One region of the Neobacillus sp. KR4-4 genome, then DNA from elsewhere that is predicted to be linked to it. Evidence: riboswitches for the same ligand, from Rfam matches in the RefSeq annotation. Region 1 holds a riboswitch; each other region holds the start of a gene.
What was found. A riboswitch is a leader RNA that binds a small molecule or an ion and turns the genes downstream of it on or off. The one in region 1 is predicted to bind cobalamin.

Region 2: another riboswitch for cobalamin. It lies ahead of ACE198_RS12635 (ABC transporter substrate-binding protein); the one in region 1 lies ahead of metE (5-methyltetrahydropteroyltriglutamate--homocysteine S-methyltransferase).
Region 3: another riboswitch for cobalamin. It lies ahead of ACE198_RS20630 (ribonucleoside-diphosphate reductase subunit alpha); the one in region 1 lies ahead of metE (5-methyltetrahydropteroyltriglutamate--homocysteine S-methyltransferase).

The regions. Positions count from the first base shown of each region.
Region 1 covers NZ_JBHHJU010000016.1:17,861-24,165, forward strand. Annotated here, with positions in the region: gene ACE198_RS16610 (ATP-binding cassette domain-containing protein) at 1-2,138, shown strand, start outside; cobalamin riboswitch at 2,218-2,399, shown strand; gene metE (5-methyltetrahydropteroyltriglutamate--homocysteine S-methyltransferase) at 2,576-4,867, shown strand; gene ACE198_RS16620 (outer membrane protein assembly factor BamB family protein) at 4,987-6,305, shown strand, end outside.
Region 2 covers NZ_JBHHJU010000010.1:120,500-126,804, reverse strand. Annotated here, with positions in the region: gene cobD (threonine-phosphate decarboxylase CobD) at 1-54, opposite strand, end outside; gene cbiB (adenosylcobinamide-phosphate synthase CbiB) at 11-994, opposite strand; gene ACE198_RS12645 (adenosylcobinamide amidohydrolase) at 988-2,457, opposite strand; gene ACE198_RS12640 (FecCD family ABC transporter permease) at 2,461-3,522, opposite strand; gene ACE198_RS12635 (ABC transporter substrate-binding protein) at 3,488-4,453, opposite strand; cobalamin riboswitch at 4,646-4,837, opposite strand; gene ribH (6,7-dimethyl-8-ribityllumazine synthase) at 4,898-5,368, opposite strand; partial or broken gene ribB (3,4-dihydroxy-2-butanone-4-phosphate synthase) at 5,425-6,045, opposite strand; gene ribE (riboflavin synthase) at 6,070-6,305, opposite strand, start outside.
Region 3 covers NZ_JBHHJU010000024.1:39,501-45,805, forward strand. Annotated here, with positions in the region: gene ACE198_RS20620 (bifunctional metallophosphatase/5'-nucleotidase) at 1-431, shown strand, start outside; gene ACE198_RS20625 (MFS transporter) at 486-2,168, opposite strand; cobalamin riboswitch at 2,335-2,534, shown strand; gene ACE198_RS20630 (ribonucleoside-diphosphate reductase subunit alpha) at 2,669-4,960, shown strand; gene ACE198_RS20635 (ribonucleotide-diphosphate reductase subunit beta) at 4,994-6,040, shown strand; gene ACE198_RS20640 (flavodoxin domain-containing protein) at 6,037-6,305, shown strand, end outside.

The sequences.
Region 1 (6,305 bases):
GACTTGTAACCTTTACGGGTGAGTCTGGATGTGGTAAATCGACCCTTGTCAATGAGTGTATCTCTAAGGATTTTCTAAAGCGATATCCAAAAGATAAACTGGTCATGGTAGGGCAGGATCGAAACCAATCGATTACCAGCCGGTCAACCGTTGCGACGTTTCTTGATATTAAAAGGAAACTCACGAAATACAGCGACGAAATTGATGATATTTTTCAGCGCTCCATTGAAGACATTATTGAGGACCTTCCAAATGAAGACATCGCTCATAAACGCTTGAGCTTATTAATCAAACTTGGACTTGGGTATTTGACACTAGAAAGGAAAACACAGTCCTTATCGACCGGTGAATTTCAATGTGTTCATTTAGTTTCTGAGCTGTTTTCAAACGCAAGAAACCCACATACCCTGTTTATTTTTGACGAGCCTTCAAAGGGGTTATCACAAAATATTTTAAACCAATTCATTGATAGTATCAGGGGAATACTAAAAGATGAATCTATCTCCATCATGATGATTGAACATAATGCCTATATGCTAGAAAGCTCTGATTTTATCGTTGATTTTGGGAAAAGACAGCTGGAACCTGTCAGGTATCTAGATGTCATCAGTCATGATGATTATTTTCGTCAACATAATTGGACAAATAGTGTTTCTTCCTTGCATATTTCTTCAACACTAGATTCAAAGAAGGGCATTAACTACTTAAAAGAAAATCATATTAGCTATTTTAAAAACGCAGAAAACGTCTATAAAGGCGGTATCTTGAAAAGCTTATCATCAATGGCCCGTTTGATTTATGGTGAATTTGAATCTGATAAAATCGCACCCGTTATCGCGATTGACCTTGAAAGACATTTGTATAGTCAATATAGTTTTCTCTATGAAATCGGTGGATTGATCAACCATATTGTGGCTGCACATCCAACCATTAAAGATACAAGGAGCTTCGATTTCTTTAGTCAAGAAAATCACTGTCCAAGCTGTTCGGGTCGCCTAGAAATCGAAAGGTTTGATTTTGATGTGGTCATTCAAGACAAAACAGTGCCATTTTGGGAAGGCTTATTACATCCAGATGTAATGGAAGTTTTAAAATATTATCAATATCCGAAATTGCAATTCCTTTTTGATGAGATCAAGAATGAACTTGGTCATGATATTAGTAAAAGCTACAATGAGATGACAGAAGCTGAAAGACATACTTTTTTATACGGCTATTGGGAAAAGTCATTTTATGATAAAGCAGGCAAGACGCAGAGAAAATGGGAAGGCTTCAATATCATCATTGGGCGGTATATGTTCATTTCGAAATCCATTATTAAAGAGCATATGAAAGCATCAAAAGAGATGATTGCCTGTCCAATCTGTCAAGGAACCGTGCTAAACCACCATAAAAAACTAAAGTTTGGTGACACGGATATTCGCGAGATTATTCATCAACCTATTGATCAGGTCATTAAAACAGTAGGGAAGTTACCAGAGTTTGAAAAACTAAAAGCAATTGTTGGCGGCGATATGGCACTTACGGAAGATGTCTCCTTACTTCCTAGGGAAACACAAGTATCGCTGAAAATGCTTGAATTAGAACTAGCAAGCTTCGCCGGTTATGAAATGGTATTACAAAATGTTTTACCATTCTGGGATAGAATTAAAGGCAATATCGAGGCAATAAGCAGCAAAAATCTGATCACAATCTGTGATTTTGCCAATATTGACGAAACTAGAGAAACCATTATTGATAAGTATTTTGCCAATGGAAAATACAAAAAACTAACATATGTCTATGAAGCGTTTGGTTACAAAAAAATTGTCACCCAGATTAATAAGATTAAAGCAAGTCATCCGTGTCCATTCTGTAAAGGAAAGAAAGTAATTTCTGAAGATAATCTCCATGATGGCGTGTTTAAATTAACGATCCCATGTGTGAGTTGTCATGCGAGCGGCATCAATGAAGAGGGCCGAAAGGAAATAGTCGAGGGCATACAAGTACAAACATGGCTAACTGGTAACGTAAGTGATGTTGTTGCTGAAAGTTTATGTACGGAGGCAGTTGCAGATACTCCTATTTTTAATCGTATTCGTGAGTTGAATAAGCGAGAAATGATGGCGGTTTATCAATGTCTAGAGCAAAATAATTAAATTCTAAGCATGTTAATCTGACCCTTTTTCAGAAAATTATGTACACCAAATTTATAATATGTTATAGTTAGTGAAAATTCCATATCGTGTAAGAATTGGTGCCAAGCTAAGGCTTGGCTTAAAAGGGAAGAACGGTGTAATTCCGTCGCTGTCCCGCAACTGTAAATCGGAGTGAATCACAAATACCACTGTCTATATGACGGGAAGGTGTGAGGAACCATGATGATAAGCCAGGAGACCTGCCAAATTCTAGTACACACCAAATACCTACGTGGAAATAGGTGGTGACCTTCATTTGTACGACAAACGAGTTATGAGCAGCGTTGTTTATGCATGTTTTAGCTAAACTTTAACTTGATTGTAGAGCCATTTCCATTTTGTGGAGATGGCTTTTTTGTATTTGGGAATTTTGTAACTATAAAAAGGAGGAATGAAAAATGAATTTAGTAAGTACAGCGATTGGTTACCCGTACATTGGTGATAACCGGGAGTGGAAACGGTGTGTAGAGTCTTATTGGAGGGCCGGGATATCAGAGGAACAATTTAGTATTGAGATGAAGACGATTCGCTTAAATAATTTAAAACGCCAGCAATCATTAGGCTTGGATTTACTAACCGTTGGAGATTTTAGCTTTTATGACCGTATGCTAGACCATGCGGCAATGTTCGGAATGGTTCCCAATCGTTATAAATGGACAGGTGATGAAGTAAATCTATCAACCTATTACGCAATGGCACGTGGGGCAAACGATGTTGTGGCTTGTGAAATGACAAAGTGGTTTAACACTAACTATCACTACATCGTCCCTGAGTATGAAGGCCAATCATTAAGGTTGACGAAGAATTATATCTTAGATTATTTTCTAGAAGCCAAACAGGAATTAGGCCTAATGACAAAGCCTACTTTAATCGGTCCTTTTACTTTTGTGAAATTAGCGAAAGGATACGATGCAAAATCGAAAGCATTGTTTATTTTAAAACTTCTACCGCTCTATGCACAAGTATTGCAGCAACTTGTAAATGCAGGCGCTCAGTGGATTCAAGTGGAAGAACCCGCACTAGTCCTATCACTCACAGCAGATGAAGTAAAACTAGTCCAAGAGATTTATAAACAACTAGCAGAACAAGTACCAGCTGCCCGAATCATGTTACAAACTTATTTTGAAGGATTATCAGCATATGAAGAGCTATCTCAGTTACCGGTTGCAGGGATTGGCCTTGATTTCATCCATGGTGCCGAAGAAAATATGGCTTCACTTCGAAAACACGGCTTCCCAAAAGACAAAGTATTAGGAATTGGCATCGTAAATGGACGGGATATTTGGCGGGCAAATTTGGCTGAAAAAGCATTCCATATAAAAGCTGTTTTATTATTAAGCGGTGTAAAAGAAGCTTGGATTCAGTCTTCATGTAGTTTACAGCATGTACCTGTCACGACGAAGGCAGAAACACGTCTAGATGCCACATTAAAAAATGCTCTATCATTTGCTGATGAGAAAATTGTGGAACTAACACAGTTAACAGCCTATGTGAGTGACGAGGCGTGGGCAGGAAATAAGAGTGTGTCACAAAGTATGAAAGCGACCCAAGCATTAGCACAGCATGAGGCGCGGAAAAATGCACGGGTGAAGGAGCTTGAATTACAAGTAAAAACCGAACATTTCTCCCGTCCATTGACATTTAACGAACGCCAGCCTTTGCAGAAAGAGACATTAAATTTACCAGATTTTCCAACTACAACGATTGGCAGTTTCCCTCAGTCGGATCAAGTAAAACGTACACGTACGGCCTGGCGGAAAAAGGAACTCACCGACGCTGAATATGCATTGTTCTTGAAAGATGAAACAGCTCGTTGGATTCAAATTCAAGAAGAGATTGGACTGGATGTTTTTGTTCATGGTGAATTTGAGCGAACAGATATGGTTGAGTATTTTGGAGAAAAGCTAGAAGGTTTTGCCTTTACAGAAAAAGCATGGGTGGTATCCTATGGTTCACGCTGCGTTAAACCACCAATTATTTTTGGTGATGTCGAGTGGGTCGCCCCAATGACCGTGAAGGAGGTAGCAGCGGCCCAGCAATTAACGTCTAAGTATGTGAAAGGGATGTTAACTGGTCCTGTCACCATCTTAAATTGGTCGTTTGTCCGTGATGATATTTCACGTGAACAAGTTGCCAATCAACTCGCCTTAGCGCTGAAAGAAGAGATACAGGCGTTAGAAGATGCAGGTATTGCCATTATTCAAGTAGATGAACCGGCATTACGCGAAGGATTGCCATTACGTAAAGAAAAATGGGCGGATTATTTAGCATGGGCGGTCAATGCCTTTAAGTTAGCCACTTCCAGTGTGAAAAATGAAACACAAATTCACACCCATATGTGTTATTGCGAGTTTAATGACTTTATAGAGCCCATTCGTGCTCTTGATGCGGATGTTATTTCAATTGAAACGTCTAGAAGTCATGGGGAGTTGATTCAATCTCTTAAACAAAATCCATACGAACTTGGGATTGGTTTAGGAGTGTACGATATTCATAGTCCACGAGTGCCCAGTGTAGAAGAGATTCGTGCGATATTAAAAGATAGTGTCGAGGTTATTTCTAAAGAACAGTTCTGGGTGAATCCTGATTGTGGTTTAAAAACACGTCATGAAGAAGAAACCATTGCATCGCTTAAAAATTTGGTGACTGCAGCCCGGAAACTCCGCCAACAGCAGTGTCAAACGATTTAAATTGTAAGAGCCTTTTCCATTTTTGGGAAAGGCTCTTTAGGTTGTTAATTAAACATCACCACCTAGGCAAATGTGCATAAAATGATGCAAGCACAATAATGGAGGTGTGATGTTCCCAAATGATGTTCCATCATGATTATAGAAATAATTCTTCAGATATTTATAGACAATACAAGCAATTACAGGCTCAAAATGAACAATTAAGAAAAAGAATAAAAGAATTAAAGAGACTTCTAAGGAATCAGAACCTAAGGGCAGATGACCAAAACTGGGAAATGCATTTAGCTGACCAAGGAAATACCAATTATTCTAGTGCCTCCTTGCCTGCTGATTTGACGTTATTGACGTTAAAGAAAGATCCCTTTAATAACGCTTCTGCGTTGTTTAGTGTAAATCGCAATCAGCTGTATTCGGCGGAACGGATTTCTAAAAAAGTACTCTCTGCCACTGACTTAGATACCTATAAAGAGAGATGGAATTTTTCAATAGAAGAGCAGAATGGGTTTCTTGACTTGATAGCAAGAGACGGAGTGATTTACGCTTCAACGATGACTAAAATTTATGCGATACAGGATAACGGTACCTCTCCACAGACACTTTGGACCGTTGATAGCTTTGCGAATCGTCTCTTAATTGACCAGAATACCTTATATTATTTAACGAGAACTACCGAAGGTTTCGATGCAATTGGTACGGTAGATGTAACTACGGGTAAAAAGAGATGGAGTTATCCCCTTAAATTCCAAGAGCGGTTGGAAGGGGTTTTCGCTGCTAGTGATAATCGATTGTTTGCAAATATACGGAATCCAGTTCAAATGACATCCAAAATGTATGCATTTGATGCATCGACCGGCACGGTGCTTTGGACATTTGATCTGGATTCAAGCCTCCCTATTTATGGGGCCCCAGTCTATAAAGATGGAAAGCTTTACTTCGAAACGAAACCAGCGGCAACAAGAAATATTTGGGCATTGGATGCTGCAAGTGGAAGAACATTATGGAAGTTTAGCCCTACGGGTATGTTTACACAGCCTCTTTCTGTAGTGAGTGATTCTTTAATTGTTCTTGATGAGGCCAATATTATCGCGGTAGACAAAAATACCGGAGTACAGAAATGGAAGACCTTGTATGCAGAACAGTTTGTTGCTGGTGGACTTCAGACCATTAAAGGGGCAAGTGGAATGGTCGTAGCCTCCGATAGAATTATTTTGGGAAATTACAACAAAATTAAATTCTTTAATAGCGCAAATGGTCAGCTTATATATTCCACTCTTCAACTAACACCTACTACAGGCGCGTCTGGCTTGCGGCCAATCGGCGTCATCAAGGACACCATTTTTGTAACAGAGACGAATCAATTTCTATATACGTACGCTGTGCCAAAAACATCCCAGTTAGATACAGAAAAGCCAACAGCAACAATTGATTTGCAACCGGT
Region 2 (6,305 bases), on a different contig from region 1:
CCCCATAGCTTTATATAAATATTGCGGATTCGATCCATGTGATGGCCAACTCAATGAGTATTCCCCCTATCCATAATAGTAGTAAAAACAGAAAAACCGTCCTGCTAAGAATAGAATTGGCGCCAAGGATCTGTGATGCTTGGATTATTTGAAACGGGTCACCCATTTTTGCGCGGTTAGATAAGTTTCCTTTGTAATAGTTGATACCACCTAGCTGGATCCCTAAAATAGCTGCAACAGCCGCCTCTCCCCAGCCGCTGTTTGGGCTTGGATGCTTTTTTGCATCACGGAACAAAATCATCCATGCCTGCCTAAAACCTGTCTTTTCTGGTCGACTTCCAATCAGCATGGTCATGCCTGTTAATCGACTGGGAATCCAATTCATCACATCATCCCATTTTGCAGAAGCCCAGCCAAATTCTTTATATCTATCGTTCATGTGGCCCACCATTGAATCACATGTATTTGTGGCTCGATAAACCATCGCCAGTGGTGCCCCGCCAATGAGTGCCCAAAACATGGGGGCAGTCACACCATCACTTGTATTTTCAGCCACCGTCTCAATTGCCCCCCGAGCAATTTCACCCACATCAAGGTTTTCTGTATCACGGCCAACAAGATAAGAAAGTTTTTTCCTCGCTTCAGAAAGTTCCCCTACACTTAATGGTCGATAGACTTCTAGTGCCGCTCCCTTTAAACTCTTTTGAGCAATAGTTGTTGATATAATGATACTTTCTATTAATATCCCAACAAATGGCTGAACACGATAACTTGCCAAAATTACAACGAATACAAGTGAATAAACAAAGAGTAAAATAAAAAGGAGCATTCCCACCCCTTTCCATTTTTTAAACTTTCCCTTATTTAATCGTTTTTCAAGAAATGAAATCATTGTACCAATCCATTTAACAGGATGAGGCCAGTGGGGTGGATCGCCAATAAACATATCGATAATGTACGCAATGGTTATCGCGGCTAAATGATAAACTAACATGTTCGTTTCCTTTTGCTTGATTTTTGAATCGCTTCTGTCGTGCATTGATAAACAGCTTTGCTAATGAGCTTTCCTAATGGGGTTATCGTTCCTGCATATTCCAGCACCTCGCCAGATTGGGTAGCAGCAATTAATATACTATCGGTCGAGGTTCCAGTCGCGAAGGTTCCGGTCACTTCATCCATTACTTTTAGATCATTCATTGCCTTAACCTTTGTTTCAGTGGCAGTCATGATGCTTTGAATAAAGGCTTCTTCAGTTAACTCCCCTTCGATAAATATCCATGTATTAATGGTTCCAGGTACCATATCAAATGAATGTAGTTCACTCTTGGAAGCATCAATCGCATTTCCAACCCCTGCTGTTACCACTACAAATATCGAGAAGCCAGTACCCGTATATCTTTTGTAAACAACATCTTCCAAAATTACTGCTGTCATCATGCCCACTGTTTCCGACGGTTCAAACCCTTTTGATTTTAGAAATAAGGCCATCTCTCTGCGATGGTCACTACATTCGTAATCCTTATTGACATGTCGATTCACAAACGACTGATGCCATCCAGTCCCCGAACCAATTACTCCTGAGGACATGGTTCTTAACGGCATGGGAGAAGTTAATTCAATCCATTCTTCTGACATCTGTAACCTCGACTCATCAATTGTAAACATGATATTGTTGTGATTTACTTTTGGCAATAATGCCATCTGTGGCGCAGCGACTCTAGGATGAGGGTGTTTTTGAATGTCGGTATGGTAGACGTCTCTGATTCGTTCTTCACGAAGGACCTCATTCGGAATGTGATTGATATTAATCCGTCCGTTTTCAAGGAGGAGCAGCCGGTCACAATAAAGCCCCGCAAGGTTTAAATCATGAAAAATAGAGATGACCGTTAAACGATTTTCTGATGTCCATTGTTTTAAGAAATCTAACAATTCCTTTTGATAGGATAAATCTAAATGATTTGTTGGTTCATCTAATAAAAGAATTTCAGGCTCCTGGGCTAAAGCTTGTGCAAGAAAAACTCTTTGTTTTTCCCCTCCTGATAACTCCTGAATATTTTTATTTTGGAATCTTGAAACACCAATTTGCTTCATTACTCTTTGAACAACTTCTTCATCGACGGAACCCCATGATTGAAACAAACCCTTTTGATGGGCATAACGCCCGAGTGAAACGGTCTCTTTCACCGTATAAGAGAAAGATTGTGAGGAATGTTGGGACAGAACAGCAATTATTTTGGCCAATTGTTTTGCCTTGTAATGCTGGAGCCGTTTTCCGTTGATAAGGATTTCACCTTTTTGGATTGGTAAAATACCGCTTAGCATTTTTAAAAGGGTTGTCTTCCCACTTCCATTCGGTCCGAGGATTCCAAAAAGTTCTCCCTTTTCCACTTCAAAAGAAATCTCCTCCAGTACTGCTTCGCTCGTGTATCCGCCAGAAACCTGTTGAACGCTTAGCATCCATTAACCACTTCTTTCTCTCCTTTTTCTTTGTAGCAGGATTATTGCAAATACCGGAGCCCCAATTAAAGCAGTGATAACACCAATGGGTAATTCTGTTGGAGAAATGATCATTCTTGAAATCAAGTCGGCTAAAATTAAAAAACCTGCCCCCGATATGATAGACAAAGGAAGAAGCTGACGATGATCAGGACCCCATAATAATCTCGACAAATGTGGAATGACCAGACCAACAAAACCAATGGTGCCTGACACCGCAACGGCTGCCCCTGTTAATATCGAGCCTGCAGTCAAGATTAAGAGCTTTCTTTTATGTACATTAACACCAATATGTTGTGCCCGTTCTTCCCCAAATGACATCGCATTTAGCTCCTTGGCATTAAAAAGCAATAAACATGAGCCAATGATGAAAAAGGGTAAAATAATTTTTATGTAATCCCAGCCTCTCATTGAAACACTTCCCAAAAGCCAGCCTATAATCTGCCGGAGTTCATCCCCAGTTAGTGCAATCATAAGCGAAATTATGGCTCCTAAAAAGGAACTGAAAATAATACCTGTTAATATAATGGTTTCCACTCGCATTGATTGTTCGATTTTACTTGCAAACATGAGAACTAGGAAGATTGTAAAAAAAGAGAATAAGATACTTAACAATGGTAATGTAAAGGATCCTATGAAGGGAATGGAAAGCTGAAAAAACAGGGTCAACACCGCCCCCACAGACGCTCCAGAGGATACACCTAATGTATAAGGATCTGCTAACGGATTTCTAAGCAGCCCTTGAAAGGCTGCCCCTGCAATAGCAAGGGAAGCTCCAACAAGACCTGATAAGATTACTCTAGGCAACCGAATATTTAAGACAATACTCGTATACATTGGGTCAAATTTCTCCAAGGAAATGAGCCCGAATAAGTTTGCACTAATAATCTTTATGATAGTTAAGATTGGAACCGAAACCGTTCCTATCGAAATACCTATTAATATAGAAAGAATCAGGAAAATTCCAGCTATACAATAGGCTAAATACTTATTATTTAAAAACTTCAGGATAGACAGCCTTCGCAAGATCTTCTACTCCTTCAACAATCCTTGGGCCTGATCGAGTCACACGATCAGAATCCACATCAACTACATGCTGATTCTTTACAGCGTTGACCGTTTCCCAGCCCTTCCTTGTTAATACTTGATCGACAGGATTCTTGACATAGAATCCATAGGTAGTGACGATAACATCAGGATTTCGTTTAATCATGGCTTCTTGGTCAATTTTAATCCAGCCTTCTTGATCGTTAGCAATATTTTCAGCATTTATTACACTTAGCATTTGATCCATAAACGTATTCTTTCCAGATGTATAAATTTCTGGAGCTGGTGAAACCTCAACCAATACCTTTTTCTTTTCTTTTATCTCTCCAGCCTTTGCTTTAATTTCTGCTAATTTATCTTTCATCCCAGTGATGATTTCATCAGCTTTTGCTGTTTCACCAGTGGCTTTCCCAATCAAATCTATAGAATCAAAGACTTGATCAAAGTTTTGCGCGTCATTAACGACTAAAACAGGAATCCCTGCATCTTTTAACTGCTGAAGCCCAGCTTCAGAACTAGAAGCCCAAGAGGCATGTGCTAACACTAAATCTGGCTTTAAGGAAATAATTTTTTCTAAGTTTATTTCTTGGCCGCCAACTTTCTCCTTTTTGGTTGCCGCTTCTGGATAATTGTCGAAATCGGTTACTCCCACTACTTCCTTATCAAGACCTAAGGCAAAAACAATTTCAGTATTACTTGGGATCAGAGAAACAATGCTTTCTGGTTTCTTTTCAATAGTAACTTCCGCCTTGGTTGCATCTTTAATCGTAAGTGGATAGGTAACTTCCGCTGTTTTCTTCTCTACACTAGTATTTGAATCTTCCTTTACCTGGTCTTTCTTTTCAGCACAACCCGCTAACACTCCTACTGTCAATAATACTACTAACAGCAATGAATACAACTTCTTCATTTTTCTCCCTGCTTTCTTTGAAAAGTATCATGTATGTAACAAAAAATAAATTTTTTCTTGTGCTAAACAAAATACGGGATAACAACAAAAAACATCTCCAAAATGAAATGGAGATGTTGGTATGATAGATTCAGGTTACTAGCATAAGTAAATAGAGTCTAGCCTTCAACACCTTCCTATCCTCGTAGGTTATTGGCGCACAAGAATTAGGCAGGTTTCCTGGCTCATGATCATCGCTTCCTATGCCTTCCCATCGTATACGACAGTGACACAATATAGGTTGCTCCCATTTACAGTGGCGGGACCGCGTTGGCTTATACCAACTTCCCTTTTAAGCTTAAAATCATCTGAGAAGATTTTAGCACCTAAATTTAAAATAATATTTTTTTGTTATTTTTATTATAGAAAATAAGAAAAGATTTGTATATGATTTTTTACAACAAGTTATTGCTCAATACTTCTGCATAAATTTGCCATTTCAATTGCCGCCGTTGCTGCATCCCAACCTTTATTTCCTGCCTTTGTACCAGCTCGTTCAATGGCTTGTTCGATTGAATCCGTTGTTAACACTCCAAAAATAACAGGAATGCCACTTTTCAAATTGATCGCAGAAACACCCTTTGCTACTTCATTACAAACATAGTCAAAATGTGGAGTTGAACCGCGAATGACCGTTCCAAGTGTAATAACTGCATCGTATTTATTACTATTGGCCATTTTTTGAGCGATTAATGAAATCTCAAATGCCCCCGGAACCCACGCAAGGTCCACATCTGACTCGCTAACTCCATGTCTTTTAAGTGCATCCTGTGCACCGCTTAATAATTTACTAGTAATAAATTCATTGAAACGTCCAACAACTATTCCAATTTTTAACCCAGAACCAACTAAATTTCCTTCAAAAATATTTCCCATGTGTATGCCTCCATCAATTGTTTTGTGTAGTTGAGCTTTAGAGCGGTAATCTATGCTTCCCGCTTAACCATTCGTTCATTTTTCATTCTATATTCAACTAGATCTTTAATCGTAATCATTTTAAGGTTCATTCTCTCTGCAATTTTAAAAAGATCAGGAACGCGGGCCATCGTTCCATCCTCATTCATAATTTCACAAATAACCCCTGCAGGCTTCGCACCGCATAATTTGGCAAGATCAACAGCTGCTTCTGTATGCCCATTTCTATTCAGAACTCCACCTTGTTTAGCAACGAGTGGAAAAATATGTCCTGGTCTTAAGAAATCACCGGCTTCTGATTCGGGGTCAACCATACTCAAAACTGTTGCGGATCTTTCAAAAGCAGAAATGCCAGTGGTAGAGAATTTATGATCGATACTGACAGTAAAGGCAGTTCGTTTCGGATCTGTGTTGTTGGTAACCATTGGATGTAAGTCAAGCTTATTAGCTAAATCCTCGTCAATAGGCACACAAATTAGGCCTCGGCCGTGAGTGGCCATAAGATTTATGACCTCAGGTGTAGCTTTTTCAGCAAGGGAAATAAAGTCCCCTTCATTTTCCCTGTCCTCGTCATCACAGACAATGATAACCTTACCTTCCTTTAGGTCCGATAATGCTTCATCAATTGTATTAAACACAGTTACCTCCCCTTTCAATTTTATTTAAAAAAATCCATGCTCTTCTAAAAAATTAGCGGTTATCCCCTTGCTGCTTTTTTGCGGAGGTTGATTAGAAAAATTAGTTATAAAATGACCAACATATTTTCCTATCATATCGCATTCTAAGTTTACAATATCCCCTGAACCCTTCTGTCCAAGAATCGATTCTGACAATGTATGCGGGATAATGGATAATGTAAAACTATTCTCCGAAACAGCAAATACGGTTAAGCTTGTCC
Region 3 (6,305 bases), on a different contig from region 1:
GTGCTGACATAGATCCTGGCGAAATAACTTGGGGAGAAGTTTACACCGTTCAGCCCTTTAATAATGACCTTGTCAAAATGACGATGACCGGGCAGCAGATTCGTGACTTGCTTAAGCAGCAATGGAGTCCAACCAAGACAAACATGCTGCAAATTTCTGGTTTAACGTATTCTTGGGATGCGAATAAACCAATCGGACAAAGGATCGTGAGTATTAAGCTGCCAGATGGCACAGAAATCGATCCAAATAAATCTTATACTGTGACAGCGAATATTTTCCTCTCTGGGGGCGGGGACGGATTTACTGTATTTACCCAAGCTCAAAACAAAGAAGTCGGTCCTAATGACCTGGATGCGTTAGTCAACTTTATCTCAGCCCAGCCTAAACCGTTCACTTATCGCATTCAAAATCGTATTCAAAAGGTTCAGTAAAGAGAAATAGGGTGTCAGGCACCAATTGGTGCCTGACACCCTATTTTTGTTTCCCTATTGTAAGGCTTCGATTGCTAACTCTTTGGCAGGAAGGAAGTCTTCGCCTGTGTCGAGGTAGCGAATGTTAACTTTATCCCCTTCTTTAAGGTAGATAGCGAGTGGAGCCTTTTCGGAAGAAATGATAAAGTTTTGGCGGTTGTTTAATAAGAAGGAGACAATGGTGAAATCTCCGTTTTTCTCCTTATAGACTCTCATCACTGTACCGGTGATTTGTTTTTCTTGTGCTTTTGAACTTCCGTCTACCGTGCCTTTGCCCCTTTGTAAGGCGGTTTTATATTGCTTAAGGGCCTCATTGGGAGTGCTGGCGTATACGGAGATTTCTGGATTCGCTGCAGACACGATAAAGTAATTTTGCAGAAAACCATTTGAGTCTAATACAGGTGTTAACCAACTGGCTTCACCATAAAAATTGTAGAGAATCGGCATTTGGCCAAGCCATTTCTTTTCAATAAATTTCTTTTCAATGATTTGCAGAGCTCCTTGGGAATCCATATAAGATTGTTCGGGATTTCCGGTATAAAATGTTGCTTTTCCTGTCCGTGAGTTGGTCAGCGAGTACCCGAGCATGGAATCGACGCCTTCTTTCGGGCTAGTGAAATCTGTAAAATAGTACATCGTTCCATTTTCATCAAAGATGGGACTTACATTTGACTCCGTGCCTTCATCTGATGGAAGTTTCACGTCAGATTTACCGAAGACACTATTCCAAAATCCATGAACAAGATTCCCGTAGTAGCTGTTTTGCAAACTAACAGCTTCAGGTGAAACTGCGCCATCGATAAATTCCGGAACATCTGCTAATGGATAATCTTTCATTGCTCCATTCTTAGAATCGACAACGACCAGACCTTTAGCTGTAAAGCCATTGCGTGCGGAAATAAATTCCCCATAAGTACGGATGTAAAAGGGTTTTCCATTCTCGTCAATTTCTAGTTGAACATCGCCAAAGAAAATTTTCTTCGGATATTTCATACGAATATGCCGCTCAATATTTTTATTAAAATAAGAGGAAGGGGTAAATATCATTTCTGATTTGATGAATTTAGGATTCGCACTAGAATCCGTTGCACTTAAGGTAAAGTAACCAGGTGTACTGTTTCCTTTCCACCATTTAAAAAATCCGGAAAACTCCACAGGTGCAATATATACATAGTCATCGTTCAGCTTTTGAATTTGCAGGTTCCCAAGCTCATAATAGCTTGTGTTCGGAACTTGTCCAAACGCTTTTTTCATTTTATTGCGTGCAAACTGCGGTGGAACACTGGCAGGTGTTTCTTTCTCATCAAAAGTTTGAATTTCTACCTTTTCATCCATCTTGGCAACTTCATACTTTTGATCAGCATTAAAGATAAATGCGGTTAAGAAATAAATTCCAAGGCCTAGACTTGCAAGGAAGAGAATTCCTTTAACTATTCTTTCGGTGCCTTTGGCAAGAATGGCGCCAGCAGCGGTTAGTATAATAGCTAACGGCCATACCGAGGTGAAATTTCGATCAAAATTAGTAAAATAATAGAATACAAACACCGCTAGCATGAGAATCAAAACAAGTGCAATGAACAAGCCGATTTTGAGTTTTTTTCCCTCTTTTTTACTTTCTTTATCATGTTTAAAAATAGGGATTAGAACAAGTGCAGCAGCTATCCCAATAATCAATGTAAATAGAATAATGTTCCCCATAAAAATGCCTCTTTTCAATTTGGTCTTTCTTCATATACGGATATTCAATCAAATTAGTTTCATTTTAAAAAAATAATAGACTTGAAATATCATAAAGACTATACTATTATTAATAACATTGATTCACTACATATTGTTTTTATTTTTAAAAAAACAACTATATATTGTGTTAGCCTTAAGAGAAGATGCCCATTGTGGCTTAATAGGGAATCTGGTGTAAATCCAGAGCTGCCCCCGCAACTGTAAATGCTGACGAAATGAACAAACCACTGTATAAGATTGTCTAATCTATTAGGTACTTATATGGGAAGGGTTCAAAGTAGATAGAAGCATGAGTCAGGAGACCTGTCTTTCTTAAGATGTTTCAACTTCTTCGGGGATTGAGAAGATGAACGGTGGCGACAGGAGGCATGGATAGTTAATTATTTCCTTTTGTAATGTTATCGTTTCATCCGCTCAATTCCCGTTGAGCGGATTTTTTTATTATAGGGGGAAATGAAATGAAAATTGAGGAACTGCAATCTGAACATAATTACGTTTTAGAATCTATAGAACAAGTTTCAGATAAATATCAGATTAATACAATGGAACTTAGAAACAAACTAAGTCAACTTGATGTAACAGAGCTAGAAGCAAATCAACAAGCTCTAGTATATGCAGTGAATCAAATCGCAATGGACCAGCCGGATTGGACATTTGTCGCTTCCCGTTTATATCTGAATGAACTATATGGTAGGGCTGCCAAAAGTCGCGGATATGATCGTTCTCTAAAATATGGAGACTTTTATAACTTGATAAAGGATTTAACGGAAATAGGGATCTATTCTAATGATCTTTTAAACTTATATAGTAAGGATGAAATCGACCAGCTGGGGAAAGAGATAAAACCAGAACAAGATTTATTATTTAATTACATAGGGTTATTTTTACTTGCAGATCGCTATCTTGCTCAAGATTATAATCGAAATGCTTATGAGCTTCCCCAGGAACGGTTCATGATTATCGCGATGACCATCATGAGGAATGAAAAGCAGTCAATACGCCTGAATCTTGTGAAGGAAGCATATTGGGCATTAAGTCATTTATATATGACGGTTGCAACACCGACTCTAGCAAATGCGGGGAAAAGCTTTGGGCAGCTTTCTTCCTGCTTTATTGATACAGTAGATGACTCACTTGATGGCATTTATTTAAATAATTGGGATATTGCCCGGTTAAGTAAAGATGGCGGAGGAATTGGAATCTATTATGGTAAAGTTCGCGCCCTAGGTTCCGATATTAAGAGATTTAAAGGAAACTCATCTGGTGTGGTTCCGTGGATAAAATTGGTAAATGATACAGCTGTCAGTGTTGATCAGTTAGGTCAACGTCAAGGGGCCATTGCTGTGTACCTTGATTTGTTCCATAAAGATATCATGAACGGGTTTCTTGACTTGAAAACAAATAATGGGGATGAACGCCGTAAAGCCCATGATATTTTCACAGGTGTTTCCATACCAGACCTCTTTATGAAAAAGTTGGAAGTGAAAGATGAGCACGGTAGAAGTATTGGACAGTGGCATACATTTTGTCCTCATCAAGTAAAACAAATGATGGGCTGGAAGGATGAACAGGGGAATCCGCTTGGACTAGAGGACTTTTATGATGAAACAGATGTTAAATATTTTACCGAAAAATATGAAGAGGCCGCAGCTAACCCGCTTCTACCTCGCAAAACTTACCGTGCCATGGATATCATGACACGGATCATGGTTGCTCAATTAGAGACAGGCACCCCGTACATGTTTTATCGTGATGAAGTAAACAGACAAAATCCAAATAAGCATGTATTGGGTAAAGGTCGAACATCCATTTTTTGCAGTAATCTTTGTACAGAAATAGCTCAAAATATGTCCGCTACAACGATTGTGAACGAATACCAGAATACTGATGGCGATATCGTGATTATTCGGAAACCAGGAGATTTCGTTGTTTGCAATTTATCTTCTATTAATCTAGCAAAAGCAGTACCGGCGAATGTCTTAGAACGTCTCATTCGTATTCAGGTAAGAATGCTCGATAACGTGATTGATTTAAATACCATAACGGTTGGACAGGCGCAGATTACGAATAAAAAGTACAGAGCAATTGGGCTAGGGACGTTTGGCTGGCACCACTTATTAGCACTAAAAGGGATGTACTGGGAATCCGATGAGGCGGTAAATTATGCAGATCGTTTGTATGAGGAAATTGCGTTCCATACTATCAGTTCGTCAATGGAGCTGGCTAAGGAGAAGGGGGCTTATAGCCAGTTTAGTGGTTCTGAATGGCATACTGGAGAGTATTTTGAACGGAAAGGTTACCAATCAAATAGGTGGAATCAGCTGAAGAGGGATCTTTCAATTCACGGGATCCGGAATGGTTGGTTGATGGCGATTGCACCCAACTCCTCAACGGCGAAAATAGGAGGTTCCACAGATGGAATCGATCCCATCTATTCAGTTGAATTTGCAGAGGAAAAGAAGAACTTTAAATTTAAAGTGACTGCACCTGATTTAAATCATAGAACATACGAATATTATCGTCGTTCGAGACATGAATTAGATCAAATATGGAGCATTAAACAGAATGCCGCACGAGGTCGCCATATTGACCAAGGTATTAGCTTTAACCTCTATGTAAGGCACGATATAAAGGCAAAAGACTTGCTAAACCTTCATATGGAAGCTTGGAAGCAAGGTTTAAAGACCACTTATTATGTCAGAAGCACTTCCCAAACTGAAATTGAAGAATGTGAGGCATGCCACAGTTAACTACTATTAACATCGATCGGAGGAAATATTTATATGGATATTCACATACCACTGCCTAGAATTAAATTGCTAAACCCTGATTTTCCTAATAAATCCACTGGAATTATTAACGGACAATCATCTGGATTGCTCAACTGGAATGATATTGCTTACCCGCAGATCTACGATTTATATCAAACATTGTTATCAAATTTTTGGAAAGCACAAGAAATTAATATGCAAGATGATATTAAACAGTGGGATCTTCTTAGTGCAACAGAACAAGATGTTTTCTTACGAATTAATACACAACTTGCTTCATTAGATAGCCTGCAAACACCTACCATGTTTCAAGTGATGGACTATGTGACGGATTCTAGTTTTAAAGCAATCTTTGCGGTGATCGCTCAGCAGGAAGCGGTGCATAATGAATCCTATTCCTACATATTAAGTTCTCTTGTACCAATCCATGAACAAAAAGAAAGGTTCAATCAAGCAAAAAATGATCCCCTTGTCCGAAAAAGAAACGACATGATCTTAGATGCTTATGAAAGTTTCAGAAAGAATCCAACACCTCAAAATTTATTTCAACTTGGAGTGAATTCTATAAATCTTGAGGGTATCTATTTTTATGCTGGTTTTGCTTTTTTCTATCACCTTGCCCGTCAGCAAAAAATGCTTAAGACCAGTACGATGATTAGTTATATACAACGAGATGAAATGCAGCATGCATATTTTATGGCACAGTTTCTCCGGATACTCTTATCAGAAAACCCGGAGTTGTATACTGAAGCGAATATGGATTATGTGTATAAATCGGTAGAACAAGCAGTCCAGCTGGAAAAGGAATGGGCCCATGTCATTTTGAAGGATATAGAAGGTATTAACTTGGACGAATATGAAAAATATACCGAATATCTTGCCAATAAGCGGCTCCGGCAGCTTGGATTACAGAACTTATTTAAAGAGAGAGATAACCCGATGCCGTGGATCCATGTTTTCAGTGATGAAATGATGAATGAAACAAAATCCGATTTCTTTGAGCAGAAGTCGAGGACCTATGCAAAGGTTACACAATCCAACGGTTTCGATGAATTATGAAAGTTGCTATCATATATTCTTCTAAAACAGGAAATACAGAAGAAGTTGTTCATTTAATTTGGAAGTTATTTTTAGTAGAACAGATTGATGTCACTCTTTATCGGATAGAAGAATTTCAAATTAGAGACCTAATCAACTACGAGGCCGTTGTGATTGGAACCTATACCTGGGGAAATGGGGAAATTCCTCAAGAAATGATGGAATTATATCGTGCCTTTGAAACAATGAAGGTGAAAAGACTCCTAACGGGAATCGTAGGCACAGG